2 regions of the Cupriavidus sp. 01L46 genome follow, and region 1 is predicted to be linked to the other one. Evidence: predicted binding sites of a transcription regulator. Region 1 holds the regulator's gene; the other holds the start of a gene.
What was found. The regulator HrcA, encoded in region 1, represses chaperone genes, less so after heat shock. The targets are predictions, from matches to a motif close to TTAGCACTCNNNNNNNNNGAGTGCTAA.
Positions count from the first base shown of each region.

Region 2: the regulator HrcA is predicted to act here: its motif matches at 1,551-1,577, upstream of groES (co-chaperone GroES).

Region 1 covers NZ_JBFTSF010000061.1:29,450-33,611, reverse strand. The annotation lists gene AC1DS3_RS13355 (RNA-binding S4 domain-containing protein) at 1-395, opposite strand, end outside; gene hemH (ferrochelatase) at 429-1,544, opposite strand; gene hrcA (heat-inducible transcriptional repressor HrcA) at 1,657-2,694, opposite strand; gene AC1DS3_RS13340 (NAD kinase) at 2,809-3,726, shown strand; gene recN (DNA repair protein RecN) at 3,799-4,162, shown strand, end outside.
Region 2 covers NZ_JBFTSF010000015.1:31,950-35,793, forward strand. The annotation lists gene groL (chaperonin GroEL) at 1-1,126, opposite strand, end outside; gene groES (co-chaperone GroES) at 1,167-1,457, opposite strand; gene AC1DS3_RS04665 (zinc-dependent alcohol dehydrogenase family protein) at 2,008-3,012, shown strand; gene AC1DS3_RS04670 (LysR family transcriptional regulator) at 3,009-3,731, opposite strand; gene AC1DS3_RS04675 (hypothetical protein) at 3,742-3,844, opposite strand, start outside.

The sequences.
Region 1 (4,162 bases):
CATCCCCTGACGCCGTCGATCTGGCGGCGATCGCGCTTGGTCGGGCGCCCCTGCAGCTTCGATGCAGGCTCCACGTTAAGCCGCCGATTCTCGGCATCCTGCCGCCGGCGCGCCTCGCTGGCCTCGGTTTCCGCATAAAGCGTCTGGGCTACCGCGGCCGGGCCGCGTACCGCTGCAATGCCTTTTACGACCACTTCCCAGCGCTGCTGATGCGCCTCGAGGACGACGGTGTCGCCCGGCTTGACCTCGCGCGAATTCTTGCATGCCTGGCCGTTGACCTGCACCTTGCCACGGTCCACCGCCTCGGCAGCCAGCGAGCGAGTCTTGAAGAAGCGCGCGCACCACAGCCATTTGTCGATGCGCAGGCGGGCATCGGCCTCGAAAGATACACTCATGTCGTCACCTCCATCCGTTGGGCAGCGCCACGCTCATGCCGCGGCGCCACGCGTCTGCGCGTGCGTGCGGCGGGCCTCCAGCTCATGCGGATGCGGCAGCCGCAGCGGCCAGCCCTGCAAGTGCTGCAAGCCAATCTCCGCCAGCCCGGCAATCCAGCTCTCCGAATCGTTGAGGCAGGGAATGTAGTGGAACACCTTGCCGCCTGCCACATGGAACTCGGAGCGCCCTTCCATGGCGATCTCTTCCAGCGTCTCCAGGCAATCGGCCGGAAAGCCCGGGCAAAACACGTCTACCCGGCCAGTGCCGACCTTGCCGAGTTCCTGCAGGGTGGGCGCGGTATAGGGCTGCAGCCACTCCGCCTTGCCAAAGCGTGACTGAAAGGTGACCTGGTACTGCCCGGGCTGCAGGCCCAGCGCCTCGCCCAGCAGGCGCCCGGTCTTGAGGCACTCGCAATGGTAGGGGTCGCCGAGCTCCAGCGTGCGGCGCGGCACGCCGTGAAACGACAGGATCAGCTTGTCGCCCCGCGCGAAATCCGGCGTGCCATGCTGCGCCCAGTATGCCCCCACCTGCTGGTGCAAGGCGGCAAGATAGGCCGGATGGTCGTGGAAATGCTTGACCAGCCGCAGCTCCGGCTGGTTTCGCCACTGCTTGAGTACCCGGAACACCTCGTCGAAGCCCGTCGCCGTGGTGGTGCCGGAGTACTGTGGATATAGCGGCAGCAGCAGGATGCGCTCGGTCCCCTGGCGGCGCAGCGCTTCCAGCACCGAGCCGATCGACGGATTGCCGTACCGCATGGCGCACGCCACTGTCACCTCATGGCCTTGCTGGTTCAGCAGCAGTTGCAAGGCGTGAGCCTGGCGCTCGGTGTGCACCAGCAGCGGGGAACCCGTCATATGCGCCTCCCGCAGCCAGATCGACTCGTACTTCATCGCCGAAGCGCGCGAGCGCAGCGGCACGATGATGCCGTACAGCAGCGGTAGCCACGCCGCGCGTGGGATCTCCACGACGCGCGGGTCGGACAGGAACTGCTTGAGGTAGCTGCCGACCGCCTTCGGCGTTGGCGCATCCGGGGTGCCGAGGTTGATCAGCAGGATGGCCGTGCGCGGCGCCTGGCCATGCTGGTAGGCCGGTTCAGGGGTAAACGTCATGTAATTTCCGGTGTGGCGGGGCGGCGCGGGCACAGGACGCGCGGCCGCCAGGTTTCGCCGAGCTTACAGGATGCGGGGAACAGGCAGTTTGTAAGACAGGGCCGAGCCAACACTAGTTCTGGCTGAGCGCGCTGGACAACAGGCGCGCGGTGATGTCGARGATCGGGATCACCCGTTCGTAGGCCATGCGGGTCGGCCCGATCACCCCGAGCGTGCCGACGATCTGGCCGTCGACTTCATAGGGCGCGGTGATGACCGCCATGTCTTCGAGCGGCACCAGTTTGCTCTCGCCGCCGATGAAGATCTGCACGCCCTGGGCGTGGCTGGAGACATCGAGCAGCTTGAGCAGGCCGGTCTTGTGCTCGAACACGTCGAACAGGCGGCGCAGCTTTTCCATGCTGGACGACAGGTCTTCCACCTCCAGCAGCTTGCGCTCGCCCGAGATGAAGACATGGTCGTCTTCCCCCTCGGCCATGGCATTGCTCCCCGCCTCCACCGCGGCCTGCATCAGCTGCGACATATCCATGCGCAGCGCCCGCAGCTCGCCGCGCAGGTGGTCGCGCACATTGTCGAAGCTCATGCCGGCAAAGTGCGAGTTGATGAAATTGGCGGCTTCGACCAGTTGCGACGGGGAATACGGCAGCTCGGTCTGGATGATGCGGTTCTGCACGTCGCCCTCGGGGGTGACGATGATCAGCAGGATGCGCTTGTCCGAAAGCCGCATGAATTCGACCTGGCGGAACGCCTGGGCGCGCCTGGGGGTCATCACCACGCCGGCGAACTGCGACAGGTTGGACAAGGTGTGCGCCGCCGACGTGATCATCCGCTGCGGCCCGAGCTGCRGGCCCTCCAGCTGGCCCCGGATCTTGCCGGTCAGCTCGGCCAGGTTGAGCGCGCCATCCAGCGGCTGGGCGGTCAGCATGGTGTCCACGAACAGCCGGTAGCCGCGCGGCGTGGGAATGCGCCCGGCCGAGGTATGCGGGCTGGCAATGAACCCCATTTCCTCCAGGTCGGACATCACATTGCGGATGGTGGCCGGAGACAGGTCGAGCCCCGAGTACTTCGACAAGGTCCGTGAGCCCACGGGCTGCCCCTCGGCGATGTAGCGCTCGATGAGGGTTTTGAGAAGCGTTTTCGCACGTTCATCCATGATGCTCCTGATTTTACGCAAGTTTTCACCATTCGGGCGGCTCATCGGCGATCCGGCCCGGCGCCAAGCGCCCTCCTGCTGACAATGGTCACGGCGGTATGGTCTAATCCCGGCATGTCTTCGCTCCCCAAGCCCGGCGCCGCGCGCGCCCCATTTCGCACCGTCGCCCTGATCGGCAGGTACGCCACAGCCGGCATCGAGGGCCCGCTGGAAGAGCTGGCCGCCTGTATCCTCAGGAACGGCCAGGATGTGGTGTTCGAGCGAGACACGGCCCTGGCCACCGGACTGACCGACTATCCGGCGCTGGCGCCCGACGAGATCGGCAAGCATGCCGATGTGGCGGTGGTGCTCGGCGGCGACGGCACCCTGCTGGGCCTGGCGCGCCAGCTGGCCGGCTACCCGGTGCCGCTGATCGGCGTGAACCACGGGCGCCTTGGCTTCATGACCGACATCCCCTTGCAGGACGTGCACTCGGTGCTGCCCGACATGCTGGCGGGCCGCTACGAGTCCGAGACCCGCATGCTGCTGGAGTCCCAGGTGGTGCGCGACGATGGCGTGATCTTCTCCGCGCTGGCCTTCAACGACGTCGTGGTCAACCGTTCCGGCATTTCCGGCATGGTCGAGCTGGCGGTGTCGGTGGACGGCCACTTCATGTACAACCAGCGCTCCGATGGCCTGATCGTCTCCACGCCGACCGGCTCGACCGCCTATGCGTTGTCGGCGGGCGGCCCGATCCTGCACCCGACCCTGTCGGGCCTGGTGCTGGTGCCGATTGCCCCGCATGCGCTGTCCAACCGCCCGATCGTGCTGCCGCACGATGCCGAGGTGTCGATCGAGGTCGCCACGGCGCGTGACGCCAGCGTGAACTTCGACATGCAGTCGCTGACCTCGCTCTTGCCCGGCGACCGCATCGTGGTGCGGCGCTCGGCCAAGACCGTCAACCTGCTGCACCCGATCGGCTACAACTATTACGCCACGCTGCGCAAGAAGCTGCACTGGCACGAGTACCCGAGCGAAGACAACCGGCTCTGATCCGCCCCGGCCCGCACCGATCCGGCCCAGATCCGTCCCCTGACATCACCCAGCCCCGACCCGTCGACCACGATGCTGCGCAGCCTGTCCATCCGCGATTTCGTCATTGTCGATACCCTCGACCTCGACTTCTCCCCGGGCTTCACCGTCTTCACCGGCGAGACCGGCGCCGGCAAGTCGATCCTGATCGATGCGCTGGCCCTGGTGCTGGGTGAGCGCGCCGACGCCGGCGTGGTCCGCGAAGGCGCCGCCCGGGCCAGCATCAGCGCCACCTTTTCCACCCCGGCCGGGCTCGACGCCTGGCTGGCCGAACACGATCTCACCGGCGACGAAGGCACGGTGCTGCTGCGCCGCACGGTCGACGCCAGCGGGCGCGGCAAGGCCTTTATCAATGGCGCCGCCGCCACGCTGGGCCAGCTGCGCGACATCGGCGACC
Region 2 (3,844 bases), on a different contig from region 1:
CGCCGCCGGCCAGCTTGGCCACGCGTTCTTGCAGCTTTTCACGGTCGTAGTCCGAGGTCGCTTCTTCGATCTGGGCACGGATTTGCTTCACGCGTGCTTCGATCGAGCCTGCGTCGCCGGCGCCGTCGATGATGATGGTGTTTTCCTTGCCGATTTCGATGCGCTTGGCTTGACCCAGTTCTTGCAGGGTTGCCTTTTCCAGCGTCAGGCCGATTTCTTCAGCGATCACTGCACCGCCGGTCAGGATGGCGATGTCTTCCAGCATGGCCTTGCGGCGGTCGCCGAAGCCCGGAGCCTTGACAGCGGCGGTCTTCAGGATGCCACGGATGTTGTTCACCACCAGGGTCGCCAGGGCTTCGCCTTCGACGTCTTCAGCGATGATCAGCAGCGGGCGGCCCGACTTTGCCACTTGTTCCAGCACCGGCAGCAGGTCACGGATGTTCGAGATCTTCTTGTCGAACAGCAGGACGAACGGGTTGTCGAGGGCGACAACTTGCTTTTCCGGGTTGTTGATGAAGTACGGCGACAGGTAGCCGCGGTCGAACTGCATGCCTTCCACGACTTCCAGCTCGTCGGCCAGCGACTTGCCGTCTTCCACGGTGATCACGCCTTCCTTGCCGACCTTGTCCATCGCTTCAGCGATCAGCTTGCCGATCACTTCGTCGCTGTTGGCGGAGATCGAGCCAACTTGCGCGATTTCCTTGCTGGTGGTGGTGGTCTTGGTCAGCTTCTTCAGCTCTTCAACCGCGTTCACCACAGCCTTGTCGATGCCGCGCTTCAGGTCCATCGGGTTCATGCCGGCGGCAACGTACTTCATGCCTTCGCGCACGATCGACTGGGCCAGCACGGTTGCGGTGGTGGTACCGTCACCGGCGTTGTCGCTGGTCTTGGAAGCCACTTCCTTGACCATTTGCGCGCCCATGTTCTGCAGCTTGTCCTTCAGCTCGATTTCCTTGGCCACGGACACGCCGTCCTTGGTCACGGTCGGGCCGCCGAAGCTGCGCTCCAGCACCACGTTACGACCCTTCGGGCCCAGGGTAACCTTGACTGCGTTGGCGAGAATGTTCACGCCTTCGACCATCTTGGCACGGGCGGCGTCGCCGAATACTACGTCTTTAGCTGCCATGTTCTGAATCTCCTAAATCTGTACGAATGGGGTGCGTGGATTACTTGTTCACCACAGCCATGATGTCTTCTTCGCGCATGACCAGCAGTTCCTGGCCATCCACCTTCACGGCCTGGCCGGCATACTTGCCGAACAGCACGCGGTCACCCACCTTGACGTCGAGGACGATCGAAGCGCCCTTGTCGTCCTTCTTGCCGGGGCCCACGGCGAGCACTTCACCTTGATCAGGCTTTTCGGCAGCGTTGTCGGGAATCACGATGCCGGAAGCGGTCTTGGTTTCATTGTCCAGACGCTTCACGATCACGCGGTCGTGCAAAGGACGCAGATTCATACGGACTCCTTGGTACAAAAAGTGATTTTTGGTTCACAAAAAATGACCGCCAGCACTGACGGCCAGCAGAATTAGTACGTCGGGAGAGGTCTGTTAGCACTCATGCCCAACGAGTGCTAATTATAGGGACGGGGGGTAGCGTTTTCAAGTCAACGACTTGATACGTGTTTACCCTGGAATTGTGAAAATCGTTATGGAGCCTGGCCGCGCGGCGAAATCTTTATTCGCGTCCTGATGGAATCCGGACGGATTTCGCCGAAATAAAAGTTACCCATGGATCACCAGCCCAATGTTTCCGGGCGGGATCATCGCATGCCACCCGTGGTGTTGCCTGCGGCACTTTCGCCCGCTGCGCGATACTCAACGTCACCCACCTCCACGGCGACGTGACACGACGTGACACGACGTGACAAGAAGCCGCCCCATTCAAAACTGCATGGCAAGAGTACAGAAGCGTTGATTTACGAGCGCGCCGGCCTGGCCAAGAATGGTCACACCAACCCGGCTCAAACCCATCGCTGGTTCATCGCCAACCTATCCGGAGCGCATCATGTCCCACCCCACCATGCAGGCCCTCATCGTCGAATCCGCCGGCGCGCCGTTCACGGCGGTCCAGCTTCCCAAGCCAGTGGCCGGCCCCGGCCAGGTGCTGGTGCGCATCCTGGCCAGCGGCGTCAATCCGCTCGACGCCAAGATCCGCGCCGGCCAGGCGGAGCACGCCCGCCAGCCCTTGCCCGCCGTGCTGGGCCTGGACCTGGCCGGCGTGGCCGAAGCCGTGGGCGCGGGCGTGACGGCTTTCGCGCCCGGCGACAAGGTCTATGGCATGACCGGTGGCGTGGGCGGCCTGCAAGGCTCGCTCGCGCAGTACGCGGCGGCCGATGCCGACCTGCTCGCGCGCAAGCCCGCCGCGCTGTCGATGCGCGAAGCCGCCGCATTGCCGCTGGTGTTCATCACCGCGTGGGAAGGCCTGGTCGACCGGGCTCGTGTGCAGCCCGGCCAGAAGGTGCTGGTGCATGGCGGCGCCGGCGGCGTGGGGCATATCGCGGTGCAGATCGCCCGCGCGCTCGGGGCGCAGGTCTACGCCACGGGCTCGGCCGCGCAGAAGGCGATCATCGAGGGCTATGGCGCCACCGCGATCGACCACGCCGCGACATCAGTCGCGCAGTATGTCGAGCAATACACCGCGGGCGAGGGCTTCGACGTGGTCTACGACACCGTGGGCGGCGCGGTGCTGGACAATTCTTTTCTGGCGGCGCGCACCTTTGGCGGTCATGTGGTGAGCTGCCTGGGCTGGGGCACGCACGCGCTGGCGCCGCTGTCGTTTCGCGCGGCCACGTATTCAGGCGTGTTCACGCTGATGCCGATGCTCACCGGCAAGGGCCGCGCGCACCACGGCGAGATCCTGCGCGAAGCGGCGCGGCTGGCCGATGCGGGCAAGCTTTCCGTGCGGCTCGATGCGCGGCACTTCACGCTCGACAGCGCCATCGATGCGCATCGCGCCATCGAGACCGGCACGGCCAAGGGCAAGCTGGTGGTGGAGATTGCCGGGGACTAAGCGCCTGCGCTATTGCCCAGGCGCTCGATGGTCGCATCCAGGAAGGCGCGCAGCCGCCCCAGGCGGCGCAGGTCGCGGTGATAGCCCACCCAGACGTCGCGCCCCGGCGGCGCCTCGCCCAATTCGATGGCCTGCAGGCCGCCGATGCGCTCGGCCAGCGCGCAGGGCAGGACAGCCAGCCCCGCGCCAGCCGCGCACAGCTTGGCCTGCGCCTCGCGGCTGTTGCTGCCGAATGCTACCCGGGCGTTCGGCAGTTGCTTGCGCATCCAGGCCATGTCGGGCAGGCCCGCGAAGCCCGCATCCAGCGTCAGCAGGGCATGCCCCTCGCCATCGCCCGCGCACGGCGGTGCCACGCCGGGCGCCGAGTAAAGCGCGTAGTCCATGTGCATCAGCTTGCGCTGCACGATATCGGCCTCGTCGAAGGCGCGGATGCGAAAGACCAGGTCCGCCTCGCGCCGTGCCAGGCTGAGCAAGCGCGCATCGGTGACCAGTTCCACCGCGACGCGCGGATGGGCGCGGATAAAGTCCGCGATCACCGGGGTCAGCATATGCACGCCAAACCAGTCGGACGACGAGATCCGCAGCATGCCGTCCAGCTCCTGTGCCTGGCCGGACAGCTGACGCTCGAAAGCCATCGCCTCTGCCTCGATACGCTCCGCGTGGGCGAGCACGGCGGCGTGGCGGGAACAATGGCGGGCACGCCGGGCTCGGGCCGGCATCCCGTCAGCTTCAGGTGGAGGGCGCCCGGCCTTCCAGGGCCCAGTAGTCAGGCACCTCCCGGCTGGGACTGCGCAGCACCAGCGCGTAGCCGCACCGGCGGCAGCGGTAGGCA